Regions from separate parts of the Pseudomonas cavernicola genome, predicted to be linked through region 3. Evidence: predicted binding sites of a transcription regulator. Region 3 holds the regulator's gene; each other region holds the start of a gene.
What was found. The regulator LexA, encoded in region 3, represses DNA repair genes until DNA is damaged. The targets are predictions, from matches to a motif close to CTGTNTNNNNANACAG.
Positions count from the first base shown of each region.

Region 1: a site for LexA is predicted at 2,320-2,335, ahead of recN (DNA repair protein RecN). Genes of this name have one in related genera too.
Region 2: a site for LexA is predicted at 3,065-3,080, ahead of imuA (translesion DNA synthesis-associated protein ImuA). Genes of this name have one in related genera too.

Region 1 is NZ_QYUR01000006.1:1,092,512-1,098,331, reverse strand. Features, by position in the region: gene D3879_RS21300 (outer membrane protein assembly factor BamE) at 1-22, opposite strand, end outside; gene fur (ferric iron uptake transcriptional regulator) at 120-524, shown strand; gene recN (DNA repair protein RecN) at 620-2,296, opposite strand; gene grpE (nucleotide exchange factor GrpE) at 2,450-3,019, shown strand; gene dnaK (molecular chaperone DnaK) at 3,132-5,048, shown strand; gene dnaJ (molecular chaperone DnaJ) at 5,171-5,820, shown strand, end outside.
Region 2 is NZ_QYUR01000003.1:171,748-177,567, reverse strand. Features, by position in the region: gene pcaQ (pca operon transcription factor PcaQ) at 194-1,123, shown strand; gene pcaH (protocatechuate 3,4-dioxygenase subunit beta) at 1,241-1,960, shown strand; gene pcaG (protocatechuate 3,4-dioxygenase subunit alpha) at 1,973-2,578, shown strand; gene imuA (translesion DNA synthesis-associated protein ImuA) at 3,155-3,772, shown strand; gene D3879_RS15150 (Y-family DNA polymerase) at 3,780-5,195, shown strand; gene D3879_RS15145 (error-prone DNA polymerase) at 5,335-5,820, shown strand, end outside.
Region 3 is NZ_QYUR01000002.1:2,261,079-2,266,898, reverse strand. Features, by position in the region: gene topA (type I DNA topoisomerase) at 1-1,959, shown strand, start outside; gene D3879_RS10875 (DUF6586 family protein) at 2,036-2,554, shown strand; gene D3879_RS10870 (hypothetical protein) at 2,631-2,864, shown strand; gene sulA (SOS-induced cell division inhibitor SulA) at 3,041-3,514, opposite strand; gene lexA (transcriptional repressor LexA) at 3,525-4,136, opposite strand; gene D3879_RS10855 (TetR/AcrR family transcriptional regulator) at 4,401-5,108, shown strand; gene D3879_RS10850 (L,D-transpeptidase) at 5,156-5,683, shown strand; gene nagZ (beta-N-acetylhexosaminidase) at 5,717-5,820, shown strand, end outside.

The sequences.
Region 1 (5,820 bases), on a different contig from region 3:
GCAAGAGCTTGGTGTTTTGCATCGGTGGGTGACTTCCACTATCTTGGCTGGGCAACTTGACGTCCGATCATACCTGCATTGAAGGGAGCTGCGAAGCAGCAACCGCGAGAAAGCTGACCATGGTTGAAAATAGCGAACTACGTAAAGCTGGCCTTAAAGTGACCCTGCCGCGGGTCAAAATTCTGCAGATGCTCGACTCTGCCGAGCAGCGTCATATGAGTGCGGAAGATGTGTACAAGGCGCTGATGGAGGCTGGCGAAGATGTGGGTTTGGCCACGGTTTACCGTGTACTGACCCAATTCGAGGCCGCCGGTCTGGTGGTGCGGCACAACTTCGATGGTGGTCATGCGGTGTTTGAGTTGGCCGACAGCGGTCACCACGATCACATGGTCTGTGTCGATTCCGGTGAAGTGATCGAGTTCTTCGATACCGAGATCGAGAAGCGCCAAAAAGAGATCGTGCGTGAGCATGGTTTCGAGCTGGTGGACCACAATCTGGTGCTTTACGTTCGTAAGAAGAAGTAAGGCTTGCCTGCGCGAGTAATCGCTAGGCTGGTAAAAAAGGCGACCCTGGGGTCGCCTTTTTGCTTTGCGCTTTAAGCCAGAGTTAGAAACCAGGGTCAGGCATTGGCGGCAGTGCTGACCATCTGCCGGGCGTGCGCCAGGGATTCCTCGGTCAGATCGACGCCGCCGAGCATGCGAGCGATTTCTTCAATCCGTCCTGAACCATCCAGATTCGCCACTGCAGTGCGTGTGGCATCGCTGCCACGGGCCTTGTGCACGAACAGATGCTGGTGCCCTTGCGCAGCGACCTGCGGCAGGTGGGTCACGGTCAGCACCTGGCCACGCTCTCCGAGCCGGCGCAGCAGTTGGCCGACCACTTCGGCGGTAGGGCCACCGATGCCGACGTCGACTTCATCGAAGACCAGCGTGGGGACACGTGAGGTTTGCGCAGTGATCACCTGGATGGCCAGGCTGATGCGTGACAGTTCGCCGCCGGAAGCGACTTTCGCCAAGGCTTTGAGCGGCTGGCCGGGGTTGGCGCTGACCAGAAATTCCACTTGCTCCAAGCCTTGCGGCTGCGGATCGGCGGCGTTGGCACCGTGCAGTTCGATGTTGAAGCGCCCACCAGGCATGCCCAGGCGCTGCATTTCGATTTCGACAGCGCTAGCCAGTTGCCCCGCCGCGTCATGCCGGAGCGTGCTGAGCTCGTGGGCTTTTTCTTGGTAGTGGCGGGCGTAAGCCGAAAGCTCTTCGCTCAGGCGCTCGACGGCCTGGTCGTCGGCGTTGAGGTTTTCCAACTCTTCAAATAGCTGTTGTTGCAGGGCGGCCAGTTCGCTCGGTTGTATCCGGTGCTTGCGCGCCAGGGTGTAGATGGTGTCAAGGCGCTCTTCGAGCAGTTGCTGGCGGGCGGGATCGGCGTCGAAGTGATCGAGAAAGCGGTTCAGCTCGCCGACCGCTTCTTCAACCTGGATCTGCGCGCTGGCCAGCAGGTTGACGGCTTCGCCGAGGGCGCCCTGTGGGCTGTTGAAGGTGCTGAGCCGCTGCAGGCTGCTGGTGAGTGCGGACAAGACGTTGCCGGCGTCGTTTTCACTGCATTGTTCCAGCACCAGACGGCAGGTGCTCAGCAGGCTTTCGGCATTGGCCAGGGCCTTGTGATCCTGTTCCAGTTGCTCCAGTTCGGTTTCTCCAAGCGCCAGGTTGTCTAGCTCTTCCAGCTGATAGCTGAGCAGTTGATGGCGCGCGCACTGTTCATCGCCGGCGCTGGATAGACGTTCCAGCTCTTGCCGGGTTTGCCGCCAGCGCTGCGCGGCGAGTTGCACCTGGCGCGCCAGTTCCTGGCTGCCGGCGTATTCGTCGAGCAGGCGGCGGTGGGTCTCGGGCTTGAGTAGTGACTGGTGTTCGTGTTGGTTGTGGATGTCGATCAGTAGTTCGCCGAGGGCTTTCAGGTCACCTTGTGGGCAGGGCGAGCCATTGATGTAGCCGCGCGAGCGACCTTCGGCGGTGATCACGCGCCGGAGGATGCACGGCCCGTCATTATCCAGGTCGCGCTCGGCCAGCCAGGCGCGGGCTTCCGGAATATCACCGAGATCAAAACTGGCGAGGATATCCGCCTTGTCGGCGCCAGGCCGCACTACACCACTGTCGGCGCGATCACCCAGGGTCAGGCCGAGGGCGTCGAGCATGATCGACTTGCCGGCCCCGGTTTCGCCGGTAATTACGCTCATCCCGCCATTCAACTCGAGGTCGAGGTGTTCGACGATGGCGTAGTTGTGCACGGATAGGTGTACCAGCATGGCGGGGGCTCCGATGGTAAAGTATGGTTATTTATACAGTGTTTGTTTTGTGCCTGACAATCCTCCGCCGCTCTTGAATCGGCAGATTGCGACCCCATATAGGCGGCAGAAGTGTGAGTTAAGGCTCACTGTCGTTTTTGAGAGGAGAGACGCATGGCTGACGAACAGACCCTGAATTCCCAGAATCCTGACGCGGAACCCGTTGCCGAGGCCGTATCTAGCGAAGACCTGGCTGCCCGCGTGCAAGCACTGGAAGAGCAGCTGGCGGCCGCTCAGGATCAGGCTCTGCGGGTTGCTGCTGACTTGCAGAACGTGCGCCGTCGCGCCGATCAGGATGTGGAAAAAGCCCACAAGTTCGCCCTGGAAAGATTTGCCAATGACCTGTTGCCGGTCGTCGATAGTCTCGAGCGCGGTTTGGAGCTGTCCAACCCGGATGACGAGGCGATCAAGCCGGTGCGTGAAGGCATGGAGCTGACGCTCAAGCTGTTTCAGGACACGCTGAAGCGCTATCAGCTGGAAGTCATCGACCCGCATGGCGCACCGTTCAATGCCGAGCACCATCAGGCCATGGCCATGCAGGAAAGCACCAATCTTGAGCCCAATAGCGTGCTCAAGGTGTTCCAGAAGGGCTATCTGCTACACGGTCGCCTGCTGCGTCCGGCCATGGTCGTGGTCAGCAAGCCCCCGGCCGAGACGCCACCTTCGATTGATGAGCAGGCTTGAAATTCGGCATCAGGCCCCCATCTATTAAGGCAAGCGATTCAGAGCTGCCGCGACCGGTTAAACCAGGGCGCGGCGCAATCAAGGTTTAAGGCAAAATTTCGGGAGAGTGAAGATGGGCAGAATTATCGGTATCGACCTGGGGACCACCAACTCCTGCGTCGCCATTCTGGAAAACGGTAACGTCAAGGTCATCGAGAACGCCGAGGGCGCGCGCACCACGCCGTCGATCATCGCTTACAGCAACGACGGTGAAATCCTCGTCGGTCAGTCGGCCAAGCGTCAGGCGGTGACCAACCCGCACAACACCCTGTACGCGGTGAAGCGTCTGATTGGCCGTCGTTTCGATGAGAGCGTCGTACAAAAAGACATCCAGATGGTTCCGTACAAAATCGTCAAGGCCGATAACAGCGATGCCTGGGTGGAAGTGAAGGGCCAGAAAATGGCTCCGCCGCAGATTTCCGCGGAAGTGCTGAAAAAGATGAAGAAGACCGCCGAAGACTACCTCGGCGAGCCTGTCACCGAGGCGGTGATCACCGTGCCGGCGTACTTCAACGACAGCCAGCGCCAGGCCACTAAAGACGCCGGTCGCATCGCCGGTCTGGACGTCAAGCGCATCATCAACGAGCCGACTGCGGCTGCATTGGCCTACGGCATGGACAAGGCCAAGGGCGACCACACCGTGATCGTTTATGACCTGGGTGGTGGCACCTTCGACATCTCGGTGATCGAGATCGCCGAAGTCGATGGCGAGCACCAGTTCGAAGTGTTGGCGACCAACGGTGACACCTTCCTCGGTGGTGAGGATTTCGACATCCGTCTGATCGACTATCTGGTCGATGAGTTCAAGAAAGAAAGCGGCATGAACCTTAAGGGTGACCCGCTGGCCATGCAGCGCCTGAAAGAAGCCGCTGAGAAGGCCAAGATCGAGCTGTCCTCCAGCCAGCAGACCGACGTTAACCTGCCGTACATCACCGCAGATCAAACCGGGCCGAAGCACCTGAACGTGAAGATCTCCCGCGCCAAGCTGGAATCGCTGGTGGAAGACCTGGTGCAGCGCACCATCGAGCCATGCCGTATCGCGATGAAAGATGCCGGTATCGACGTTGGCGCGATCCATGACGTGATCCTGGTCGGCGGTCAGACCCGTATGCCGCTGGTGCAGAAGCTGGTGACCGATTTCTTCTGCAAGGAGCCGCGCAAGGACGTCAACCCGGACGAAGCCGTGGCCGTGGGTGCTGCGATTCAAGGTGCGGTATTGGCTGGCGACGTGAAAGACGTGCTGCTGCTCGACGTCAGCCCGCTGACCCTGGGTATCGAAACCATGGGTGGCGTGATGACTGCGCTGATCGAGAAAAACACCACCATCCCGACTAAGAAGTCGCAGGTGTTCTCGACCGCCGACGATAACCAGGGCGCCGTGACCATTCACGTGTTGCAGGGCGAGCGTAAGCAAGCTGCGCAGAACAAGTCGCTGGGCAAGTTCGATCTGGCTGAAATTCCGCCAGCACCGCGTGGCGTGCCGCAGATCGAAGTGACCTTCGATATCGATGCCAACGGCATCCTGCATGTGGGCGCGAAGGACAAGGCGACCGGCAAGCAGCAGTCCATCGTGATCAAGGCCAACTCGGGTCTGTCCGAGGAAGAGATCCAGCAGATGGTGCGTGACGCCGAGGTGAATGCCGAGGAAGACCGCAAGTTCGAAGAGCTGGCGATGGCGCGTAACCAGGGTGACGCACTGGTGCATGCAACTCGCAAAATGATCACCGAAGCGGGCGACAAAGCCACTGCGGACGAGAAAGCGGCGATCGAAAAGGCCTTGGGCGAACTCGAAGTGGCCGTGAAGGGCGACGACAAGGCGGTTATCGAAGCCAAGATCAACGCCCTGTCCGAAGCGACCACGCCGCTGGCGCAGAAGATGTACGCCGAGCAGCCGCAGGCTGGCGAAGCGGCGCATGGTCATGACGAAGCGAAAGGCGGTGCCGACGATGTGGTCGATGCTGAGTTCGAAGAGGTCAAGGAAAACAAGTAAGCGTCCGCTTGCTTCCGCTCCAGCCTGCCTAGCTAAGGCGCTGGCAGGGGTTATCCGTCGCGCGGGAGCTTGCTCCCGCGTTGGCGTGTCTGGAGAAGGCGATTTAAGAGTGTTGAAGAATTATGGCTAAGCGTGACTATTACGAGGTGCTGGGTGTCGAGCGCGGTGCTAGCGAGGCAGAGCTGAAAAAAGCTTATCGCCGGCTGGCAATGAAGCACCACCCGGATCGCAACCCTGACGATAAAGCGTCGGAAGAGCGGTTCAAGGAGGCCAATGAGGCCTACGAAGTGCTGTCCGACGCGAACAAGCGTGCGGCCTTCGACCAGTACGGGCATGCCGGGGTCGATCCGAGCATGGGCGGTGGCGCTGGCGGTGCGGGCTTTGGCGGGGCGAACTTCTCCGACATCTTCGGCGATGTGTTCAGTGACTTCTTCGGTGGTGCGCGTGGTGGTTCGCGTGGCGGTGCGCAGCGCGGCAGTGATCTGCGTTACACCCTGGAGCTCGATCTGGAAGAGGCGGTGCGTGGCACCACCGTAACCATTCGAGTGCCGACGCTGGTCAATTGCAAAATCTGCGAGGGTTCCGGCGCTAAGAAAGGCACTAGTCCGGTGACCTGCACCACTTGTGGCGGCATCGGTCAGGTGCGCATGCAGCAAGGTTTCTTCTCGGTGCAGCAAACGTGTCCGCGGTGCCATGGCAGCGGCAAGATGATTGCCGACCCTTGTGGTGCCTGTCACGGCCACGGCCGGGTGGAAGAGCACAAGACTTTGTC
Region 2 (5,820 bases), on a different contig from region 3:
AAAGCACGCAGTGCGTTGAACGCCCAGAGGGCGGCCTCGGAGAGGTGAACGTAGTGAATAACCCAGGAGGCTACGGCCTTTCTGGATGCCCGCCTGCGCGGGCATGACGATTCATTCAATATTTCCTTGGAATAATGAACTAACCGCTTGGGACAACTAGCTGTTGTCCGGCATCACACGCAAAGGAAATCCGGTGAACATCGATACGCGTATCAAATTCCGTCACCTCGTGTGTTTTCTCGAAGTGGCACGGCAGGGGAGTCTGGCGAGGGCGGCGGACAAGCTAGCGGTGAGCCAACCGGCGATCTCGAAGACCCTCAAGGAGCTGGAGCAGCTTCTCGCTGCCAGCCTGTTCGAGCGCAGCAAGAGTGGCGTCAGCCTGACCGAAGCCGGGATGGCTTTCCTGCGTTATGCCGGGCCCTGCGTGCAGGCGCTGCGCGATGGGGTCAACAGCCTGCGGGCGGGCGAGTACGAGTCGGGTGTGGTCAGGCTAGGGGTGCTTTCTACGGTGGAAAGTCTGCTGGTGCCGGAGGTCGTGCGCCGCCTGCACGAGCGTCACCCGGCGCTGGTCGTCAGCGTGGTGACCGGCCCTAGCGCGTATCTGCTATCGCAGTTGCGAGTGGGCGATCTCGATCTGGTAGCAGGCCGCATGACCGATAGCCCGTTGATCCAGGGACTGACTTTCGAACATCTATACAGCGAGTCCATGACCCTGGTGGTACGAGCCGGCCACCCGCTGTTGGCCGGGCCGCTCGATCGCAGCTCGCTGGAAGACTTCCCGCTGGTTCTGCCGCTTGCCGGCACCACCATTCGCAAGTTCGCCGACAGTCTGATCGTGCAGTGCGGTATCAGCCAGCCACGGCAACGCCTGGAGACTCTATCCGTGGCCCTCAGCCGGCGTTATGTCCTGTGCAGCGATGCGATTTGGATAGCCCCTTTCGATGCGGTTCGTCTGGATCTGCGCCGCGGCGAGCTGGCTGAAATCGAGCTTGGCATTCAGGAGCCGGGCGGGTCGGTGGGCATTTGCAGTAACTCCACGCTGCCGCTCTCACTCGCAGCGCACTGGTGCCTTGAGGTGCTGCGCGAGGTGGGGCAGGACTACCGAGAGGGTGTCTATCCATAACCGATTGGTTATGTCTGACCGGCATCTTTTCAGTTTTCGTCCTTCGGCTGTTGTTCGAGACTGCAGACCCAGCCTGTTGCTCAGGCCACTCGATAAATCAAGCAGGAGGAAACCGACATGTCTGATGCGGACAACAGCCGCTTCGTCATTCGTGACCGAAACTGGCATCCCAAAGCCCTCACGCCCGACTACAAGACCTCGGTCGCGCGTTCGCAGCGCCAGGCGCTGGTGAGCATTTCTCAGTCGGTTTCCGAAACCAGCGGCCCGGACTTCTCGCACCTGAAGATGGGCAAGTTCGACAACGATCTACTGCTGAACTTCAACAATGGCGGCCTGCCAGTGGGCGAGCGGATCATCGTCTCCGGCCGTGTCTGCGACCAGTACGGCAAACCGGTGCCGCACACCTTGGTGGAAATGTGGCAGGCCAACGCTGGCGGCCGCTACCGGCACAAGAACGACCGCTACCTGGCGCCGCTGGACCCGAACTTCGGTGGCGTCGGCCGTGCCCTGACCGACAGTGAGGGCTACTACAGTTTCCGCACCATCAAGCCCGGCCCTTATCCGTGGCGCAACGGCCCGAACGACTGGCGTCCGGCGCATATCCACTTCTCCATCAGTGGCCCGTCGATCTCTACCCGTCTGATCACCCAACTGTATTTCGAAGGCGATCCGCTGATCCCCATGTGCCCGATCGTCAAGTCGATCGCCAACCCGGATGCGGTGCAGAGCCTGATCGCCAAGCTCGACATGAGCATGGCCAATCCGATGGATTGCCTGGCCTACCGCTTCGACATCGTCCTGCGCGGCCAGCGCAAGACTCACTTCGAAAACTGCTAAGGAGATACGCGCATGCCTATCGAACTGCTGCCGGAAACCCCTTCGCAAACCGCCGGCCCCTACGTCCATATCGGCCTGGCCCTGGCGGCCGCCGGCAACCCGACCCGCGACCAGGAAATCTGGAACGAAATGGCCAAACCGGGCGCGCCCGGTGAACACATCATCCTGATCGGCAAAGTCTACGACGGTAACGGCCATCTGGTGCGCGACTCCTTCTTGGAGTTCTGGCAGGCCAACCATGAGGGCGTCTATGACAGTACCTTCGATCTGGAGAAACCCTTCAACAGCTTCGGCCGCACCGCGACCACTTTCGATGCCGGTGAGTGGACGCTGAAAACCGTCAAACCGGGCGTGCTGAAGAATGCCTCCGGGGTGCCGATGGCGCCGCATATCAACGTTTCGCTGTTCGCCCGCGGCATCAACATTCACCTGCAAACCCGTCTGTACTTCGACGACGAGTCCGAGGCCAATGCCAAGTGCCCGGTGCTCAACCTGATCGAGCAGCCGCAGCGCCGGGAAACCTTGGTAGCCAACCGCTGCGAAGTGGACGGCAAGGCGGCCTACCGCTTCGATATCCGCATCCAGGGAGAAGGGGAAACGGTTTTCTTTGACTTCTAAGCCACGGGAACCCGACTGGGATCAACTCGTCGAACCGGTCGCCGACCGGGTTCGGCGGCATTTCTCTGCTGTGCTGGAGGCCCGTGGCTACCGGGCCGATGGCGCGAAGCAGGTCGCCAGCGAGCATCTCGGCCTCTGGCTGGGCGAGCACCTCAGAATTAACAGCCAGTCTAGTGTGCTGTCTCCGAATAAAGCGCACTCTCTCGTAGGTGCTCGAGCTACACCTATTGGCCTTGTAGCAGACCGCTTGCAGCCCGTACCCGCATGTAGGAGCGATGCTCGCGATGCTTTTCCTCCGCAGGATCGCGAGGCGGCAGCCGTGCCTTACGGCTTGTCGCATTCCCTACATCCCTGTGGGTCACAAGCTCCTACGAGAACAACCCTGTGTAGGGGGATAACGCTCTTTTATCCACCATCGAAGCAGCCAAGAGGCCCTATGGCGGGGAGCCGGGCAGCGCCCCTTGTAGGGGATTGGTATGTGGAGTACTGTATAGAAATACAGTAATTCTTGGGGTTTGTTGTTATGCCCAGTGCCGTGACCGCTGGCGTCTCCAGTGCACTGCTTGGGTGGCGATGATGGGCACCGTCGTTGCCCTTGATACGCTGCTGGACGAGCGTCGGGTCTGGAAGGGCCAGCCGACGGCGCGGCCGCCGAGCGCTCAGCCGACCGGCCATGCTGCGCTGGATGCGGCGCTTCCGGCGGGCGGTTGGCCCGATTCTGCGCTCAGCGAGATTTTGCTTCCGGCAGATGGCATCCGTGAGTTGCGGCTGCTGTGGCCGACCTTGGCGCGGCTGAGCGGCGCTGCGCAGCGGATCGTCCTGGTGGCGCCGCCCTATGTTCCCTATCCGCAGGCCTGGCAGGCCGCCGGCGTGGACCTGCGCTGGCTTGCGGTGATCGAGGCGAGCCAGCGCGATGCCCTGTGGGCGGCCGAGCAATGCCTGCGCTCGGGCAGCTGCGGCGCGGTGCTGTGCTGGCCGCAGCAGGCGGACGATCGCGCCTTGCGCCGGCTCCAGGTCGCCGCCGAGACCGGCCAAACCCTGGCCTTTGCCTACCGGCCCCACGCGGCGGCGCTCAATCCTTCTCCGGCGGCGCTGCGCATCGCCATCGATGCCCGCCCGGCGCAGCTGCGGGTGCTCAAGTGTCGTGGCGGCCTGCCGCCCACGGCGCCGATCCCTTTCGCCGTGGGGCAATGAGATCGCCATGCGCTGGGCTTGTATATTACTGCCGCAATTGGCACTGGATGCTGTCCTTCGCGGTCGCGCTAATCCCGCGGAGCCATTGGCCCTGCTTGCCGGTACTCCACAGCGTCGCGTGCTGCAGGCCCTCAATCAGTCCGCTCGCGCGCTCGGCCTGCGCCCCGGCCAGTCGCTGACCGCCGCGCACGCGCTGACCCGCGATTTCGCCATGGTCGAGTACGACCCAGCGGAGATCGAGCGCTGGCAGCGCTTCCTGGCGGCTTGGGCCTACCGCTTCAGCTCGCAGGTCAGCCTGCAGTACCCGCGTGCCTTGCTGCTGGAGATCGAATCCAGCATGGGGCTGTTCGGGCCCTGGCCGCGGTTCGAGGCACGCCTGCGCGAAGAGCTGACCACCCTGGGTTTCCGCCATCGCATCGTGGTCGCGCCCAACCCGGCGGCGGCACGAGTGCTGGCCAACGCCCATGACGGCTTGGCGATTCCGACGCTGGATGCGTTGCGCCAAGCCCTGGGGCAGATGCCGGTCGAGCGCATCGGCCTCTCCCGTGAAGTCGCCACTGCCTTCGGGCGCATGGGCCTGCGCACCTTGCGGCAGGTGCTGGCCTTGCCGCGCGATACCGTCGCGCGGCGCTTCCCGGCCGAGGTGCTGCGGCACCTGGATACCTTACTGGGCGAACGGCCGCTGGCGCTGGACTGCTACCTGCCGCCGGACGAATTCGACGTGCGCATCGAACTGAATTTCGAGGTCGAATCGAACCAGGCGCTGTTGTTTCCGCTCAAGCGTCTGATTGCCGACCTGGCCGCGTTCCTGGGCGGCCGCGACACTGGTGTACAGCGCTTCGTCCTGCACTTGGAACACCGGGATGGCGAGGACACCCTGGTCTCGGTCGGGCTGCTGAGTGCCGAACGGGAAGCCAGCATGCTGTTCGAGCTGGCACGCGGACGGCTGGAACAAGTGCAAGTTCCTGCGCCGGTGCGCGCGGTCCGCCTGGTGGCGCGCGATCTGCCGGCATTTGTCCCCGAGCACCGCGAGCTGTTCGACGAACGCCCGCAGCAATCCCTGCCCTGGGAGCAGTTGCGCGAGCGGCTGCGCGCACGCCTCGGTGACGAGGCGGTGCATGGGCTACGCGCGCATGCCGATCACCGCCCCGAACGCACCTGGCAAGCGGACAGCGACACCAAGGTGAGCCAGGCACCGCCCGGTCTGCTGCGCCCCGGCTGGCTGCTGCGCAAGCCCATTCCCCTGCGCGAGGCCGCGCCGCGGATCCTCGCCGGCCCCGAGCGCCTGGAGTCGGGTTGGTGGGACGGCGGCGACGTGCGCCGCGACTATTACCTGATCGAGACCCGCAGCGGCCAGCAGGCCTGGGTCTACCGGCCCATCGGCGAGTCGGGGCCCTTGCTGCTGCACGGGTGGTTCGCATGAGAGTCTGTTCATGATCGCGCGAGCTAGAGCCAGACAAGGCGAAATCGGGCGAAGAAGCGGAGTTTACGAGCTGTAAATGAGCATTCTGAGCCTGATTTCAACGCAGTATGGCCGACGCGCAGCAGATCATGGACAGACTCTGAGCGCCGACTATGCCGAGTTGCACTGCCTGTCGAACTTCAGCTTCCAGCGCGGGGCCTCCAGCGCCAAGGAGCTGTTCGAGCGCGCCAAGCGCCATGGCTATCAGGCCCTGGCGATCACCGACGAGTGCAGCCTAGCCGGCATCGTGCGTGCCTGGCAGGCATCGAAAGAGACCGGTCTGCCGCTGATCGTCGGCAGCGAGGTGCGCATCCAGGCGGGTCCCAAACTCGTTCTGCTGGCGGAGAACCTGAGCGGTTACCAGGCGCTGTGCCGGTTGATCACCCAGGCCAGACGCCGAGCCAAAAAAGGCGAATACCGGTTGCTGCGCGAGGACTTTGCCGAGCCGTTGTCCGGGCTGTTCGCCCTCTGGCTGCCGGATAGTCCAAACGACGAAGGGGAGGGGCGTTGGTTGCGCACGCTCTTTCCCGCCCGGCTGTGGCTAGCGGTCGAACTGCACCGGGGGCCGGACGATGCACAGCGTCTG
Region 3 (5,820 bases):
CGTGCCTTCATCCCGGAAGAATACTGGGAGATCCACGCCAGTCTCGGCACCGCCAAAGGCGCCAATGTCCGCTTTGAAGTAGCGCGCGAGAATGGCGAGGCGTTCAAGCCGCTTAATGAACAGCAGGCTATGGCGGCGCTGGAGAAACTCAAGGCCTCCAGCTACAGCATCGTCAAGCGTGAAGATAAGCCGACCAGCAGCAAGCCGTCGGCACCTTTCATCACCTCCACCTTGCAGCAGGCGGCGAGCAATCGTCTCGGCTTTGGCGTGAAGAAGACGATGATGATGGCCCAGCGTCTGTATGAGGCTGGCTACATCACCTATATGCGTACCGACTCAACCAACCTCTCGGCCGATGCCGTGAGCATGGTTCGTGACTTTATCGAAGGCGAGTTCGGCAAGAAATACCTGCCCGCCAAGCCGAATGTATACAGCAGCAAGGAAGGTGCGCAGGAAGCGCACGAGGCGATTCGCCCATCCGACGTCAACCTCAAGCCGACCCAGTTGTCCGGCATGGAGCGTGATGCCGAGCGTTTGTATGAGCTGATCTGGCGTCAGTTCGTCGCCTGCCAGATGCCGCCGGCGGAATACCTGTCGACCACCGTCAGCGTGGCTGCCAGCAAGTTCGAATTGCGCGCCAAGGGCCGCATTCTCAAGTTCGATGGCTATACCCGTGCGCTGCCGCAGTTGAGCAAACCCGGTGATGACGATGTGCTGCCGGACATGAGCGAAGGCGAAGTGCTGAAGTTGCTCAAGCTCGATCCGAGCCAGCACTTTACCAAGCCGCCAGCGCGTTACTCGGAAGCCAGCCTGGTCAAGGAGATGGAGAAGCGTGGTATTGGCCGCCCATCCACTTACGCTGCGATCATCTCGACGATTCAGGAGCGCGGGTATGTAGCGCTGCACAACCGTCGTTTTTACTCGGAAAAAATGGGCGATATCGTTACCGAGCGTCTGTCCGAGAGCTTCTCCAATCTGATGGACTACGGCTTCACTGCCGGCATGGAAGAGCATCTGGACGATGTGGCCCAGGGCGAGCGCGATTGGAAGCACGTACTGGATGAGTTCTACGGCGACTTCAAGAAAAAGCTCGAAGTGGCTGCCGAAACTGACAACGGCATGCGTGCCAATCAGCCGACGCCGACCGATATCGCCTGCCGCGAATGTGGTCGGCCGATGATGATTCGTACCGCCTCGACCGGCGTATTCCTCGGCTGCTCGGGCTACAGCCTGCCGCCGAAAGAGCGCTGCAAGTCGACCATCAACCTGATCCCCGGCGATGAGATCGCTGCGGATGATGAAGGCGAATCCGAATCCCGTGTGCTGCTGGGCAAGCATCGCTGTCAGAAGTGCGGCACTGCGATGGACGCCTATCTGCTGGATGAGACACGCAAGCTGCATATCTGCGGTAATAACCCGGATTGCTCGGGCTATGAGATCGAGCAGGGCCAATACCGCATCAAGGGCTATGAAGGGCCTAGTCTTGAGTGCGATAAGTGCGGCAGTCAGATGCAGCTGAAAACCGGTCGATTCGGCAAGTTCTTCGGTTGTACCAATGCTGAGTGCAAGAACACCCGCAAGCTGCTGAAAAGTGGCGAGCCGGCACCGCCGAAGATGGATGCGGTGAAGATGCCGGAGCTGAAGTGCGAGAAGGTTAACGACACCTACGTCCTGCGGGATGGCGCTTCCGGTCTGTTTCTCGCCGCCAGCCAGTTTCCGAAGAACCGCGAGACCCGTGCGCCTCTGGTAATGGAGCTGATTCCGCACAAGGACGAAATCGATCCGAAGTATCACTTCCTGATCGAGGCGCCGAAGAAAGACCCGGAAGGGCGTCCTGCGGTGATTCGCTACAGCCGGAAAACTCGCGAACAGTATGTACAGACCGAGGTGGACGGTAAGCCTACCGGCTGGCGTGCATTCTACGGTGGCGGGGCCTGGAAGGTCGAAGACAAACGCTGAGCGGAATCAGATAGAACGCGCGCCGGCCTCCGCTAGCGCGCGTATATTGACCGTATCTGCTGTGGAGGGCACCGCAATGGCCCATGAGCTTTATACCCGTACCAACCAAAAACTCTATTTTGCTGGGTTGGCCCTAGAAGCCTGGCGCCAAGCAGAAGAGGGGCGTGCGATGAACGCCCAGGCGCTGATTCAGGCCGAGCGCGAGGCTGCATTGTTTCACCTGTACGGTGGATTGTTGGGCCTGTGCCACGAAATCGCCGGCTATTACCGGCTGGCGGAGATCAATGTTCCACGCGTGGAGCTAGTGCTGACGAAAGCGGTATTGGATGCAGCGCCGAGCCCTGAGCTGGCTGAGCTGGTTGAACTGGCACAGCAGCCGGAAACCTGGCTTGCCCAGCTGGTGGCAGCCTACGCGGCACTCTTTCAGCCGCCACAAGCGCCTAAAAAGGCGAAAGTTGATCCGACGCTACCCTTGATCGAGTCGCTCAGCTTGGATGAGGACGAGCCACCACTAGCGCGTCTACTGCTGGAAGACTGGCGTCAGCAACTCAAAGTGCTGGCCCTGCGTTTTCGTGAGTCGCTTAGCGAGTGCTGAGTTGGGTGGATAGGTGGGCTAGGGGGGAGGCCAAGCTGACTGGTACACTAACGGCCTTTCGTGGAGATTAGATTTTATGCCTACATCCTTTCTTGAAATTGTCGAGTTGCCCGACGGGCGTATTGCCCTGCGTCGTGCAGAGGATGAGGAGGCGTTGGTGGTTCTAGATTTTTCTGCCGATGCCAAGGCCTTTCTGCAAGGTCACCATGTTGAAGTCGCTAAAGCCATGTTGAATGTTGGCGTGCAAATGGCGGGTCGATTGGCTGAGGGTGATTTTGAGCGAGAAGATGGGCCGCGAGTGCTGCACTAGATGTGTGCACCACTTTCCAACCAATAGTTAATTGAGTGGTTCCTTCAGAATTTCTCTTTCTGTGCAGCAAGCCAGATCTATCCTGTCTCAGCATTTCTTGAAGCAAGGCAAATGTCTTTGTGTTGCGAGTGGCACATCCATGTGCCGAACAGGTGCTGAAATCGATCAGGGATCCTTTAACCCAGACTGATATTCAGACTTTGCGCTTTGCCCTGGCGAGCGGCGTCGGCAAGTTGCTCACGCACCGGACGATGCAGAGGGTGCAGCCAGCTCACGACTGTATGGCTGCGGCCTAGACGCAGAGCTTCGCAAGCAAGGTCTAAGGCGCTCTGCTCGCCACGCGGCTGGAGGAGCAGAATGCGTTCGCGGTTTAGCCCTGCGTCGCGTAACCAGGCTTGGGTCAAGGTTGCTGGCGGGGCGATCAGCGTCAGCCAGCGGGCATCTTGTTCCTGGCTCAGTTCGCGCAGGATGGGCGCGAGCAGATGTAGGCAATTCCCAGCAGCGCCGCGCAGCGACAATTCGCTAAAGGTTTCCGGCTCGTCAAACCAAGCCGATTCCCCAGCTTCGTTTAGCAGCGGTGTCACCGGTTGAGCCAGAAAGGCTTCGAACAGTGGAAGCTGTGTACGGTTCAGCGATTGTGGGAACTGCATAAAGTCTCCTCTAACGACGAATAACGCCGACACTCAAACCTTCGATCACCAGATCCTGTGCTTCCAGGTCTACTTCGATGGGCGCGAACTCAGGGTTCTCGGCAATCAACCAGACCTTGTCGCCTTCGCGCTTAAAGCGTTTTACTGTCACTTCGTCACCAAGGCGTGCCACAACGATTTGGCCGTTGCGTGCTTCTCGGGTGGTGTGCACGGCGAGCAGGTCGCCATCGAAGATGCCAACGTCTTTCATGCTCATGCCGCGTACACGCAATAAGTAGTCAGCACGCGGATGGAAGAATGCCGGGTTGATCCGGCAGGACTCTTCGATATGTTGTTGTGCGAGAATCGGTGCGCCAGCAGCGACGCGACCGATGATGGGTAGGCCGTCTTCTTCGCTGTTGCTCGGCTCAAAGCCGGGAATTCGAATGCCGCGTGAGGCGCCAGGGGTCATTTCAATGGCGCCTTTGCGGGCAAGCGCTTTAAGGTGTTCTTCGGCTGCGTTGGGTGATTTGAAACCAAGCTCCAAGGCAATCTCCGCACGGGTTGGCGGGTACCCGTTGTCTTCAAGACAGCGCTTGATAAAGGCGAGAATCTCAGCTTGGCGTGGCGTCAGTTTTAGCATTTTCTAGGCTCTGTCTTTTTATACAGTGACTGTGATTATATACAGTGAAAGAAGCTTGGCAATCCTCCTTTGTGCAGCGTTGAAAATTTTCTTTTGATTGCTGGCGGGTAAGGACTGTTACCTCAGACGACTGGCGGGCGTCTTGCAATAAGTCTTTCTGTTATAAATGTCTGTGACTGGTCAGCCGAAAGGCGGCTTGCGCGGCTTGACAAGATCGCTGCTTGAAACGTATGTTTCAAACAAGTGTTTGTTAGGTGATAATCAATGGCCCAGTCAGAAACCGTCGAACGCATCCTTGATGCCGCTGAACAGTTGTTTGCGGAGAAAGGTTTCGCTGAGACGTCGTTGCGTTTGATCACCAGCAAGGCTGGAGTCAACCTGGCTGCGGTGAACTATCATTTCGGATCGAAGAAAGCGCTAATCCAGGCGGTGTTCTCGCGCTTCCTCGGGCCTTTCTGTGTCAGTCTCGAGCGGGAGTTGGATCGCCGTCAGGCTAAAGCCGATCACAAAGCCAGCCTGGAAGATTTGCTGGAGATCTTGGTCGAACAAGCCTTGGCGGTGAAGCCGCGTAGTGGCAACGATCTGTCAATTTTCATGCGCCTGCTAGGGCTGGCATTCAGTCAGAGCCAGGGTCACCTGCGGCGTTACCTGGAAGATACGTACGGAAAGGTTTTTCGCCGCTATATGCAGTTGGTGCATGAGGCCGCGCCACGGATTCCACCCATCGAGCTGTTCTGGCGAGTGCACTTCATGCTGGGTGCTGCTGCGTTCAGCATGTCCGGGATCAAGGCGCTACGCGCTATTGCCGAGACAGAATTTGGTGTCAGTACCTCCATTGAACAGGTCATGCGCCTGATGGTGCCTTTCCTTGCTGCGGGTATGCGTTCTGAAACCGGGGTGACCGATGAAGCCCTGGCCAGCGCGCAGCTTCGTCCGCGCAGCAAAACCACGGTCGCCACCGCCAAGGTTTGACGTCGAGCGGTGGGCGCAGCCGATCTGATCGGCTAAGCTAGCCACCTATGCAAGCCCTCGATCTTCTACACATTTCTCTCGCCGACCAATGCCTGTACGGCTTTGCCAATGGGCAGCTGGTGTTGCGTCTGGTGGTTTCCACTGCGCTGAATGGGCCGGGTGAGCAAAATGGCTCCGGCTGCACGCCGCGTGGCCTGCACCAGGTGCGCGCAAAGATTGGTGAAGGGCTACCTGTGGGCGCAGTGCTGCGTGGGCGGCGTTGGACGGGCGAGGTCTGGTCTGAGGCGCTGAGCGAGCAGTTTCCCAAGCGCGATTGGATTCTCACACGCATTCTCTGGCTAAGCGGCTGCGAGCCGGGACGCAATCGTCTCGGTGCTGTGGATACCTTCCGCCGCTATGTTTATCTGCATGGCACCCCGGACACTGAACCTATGGGTGTGCCGCTCTCCCACGGCTGCATTCGCCTGCGCAATCTCGATGTGCTGGAACTCTTTCCCCGCGTGCCCGTCCACTGCGCTGTACACATAGATGAAGCGCCGTGCCCGGCGTGGGCGGCGGCCGAACTTAGGCTCTAGGGCCTCTATAAGGATTTTGCTATGACCTCTGGCCTGCAAGGCTCATTGATGCTGGATATCAGCGGCACTTGGCTGACCGCCGAAGACCGCCAAATACTGCGCCAGCCGGAAGTGGGCGGTCTGATCTTGTTCGCGCG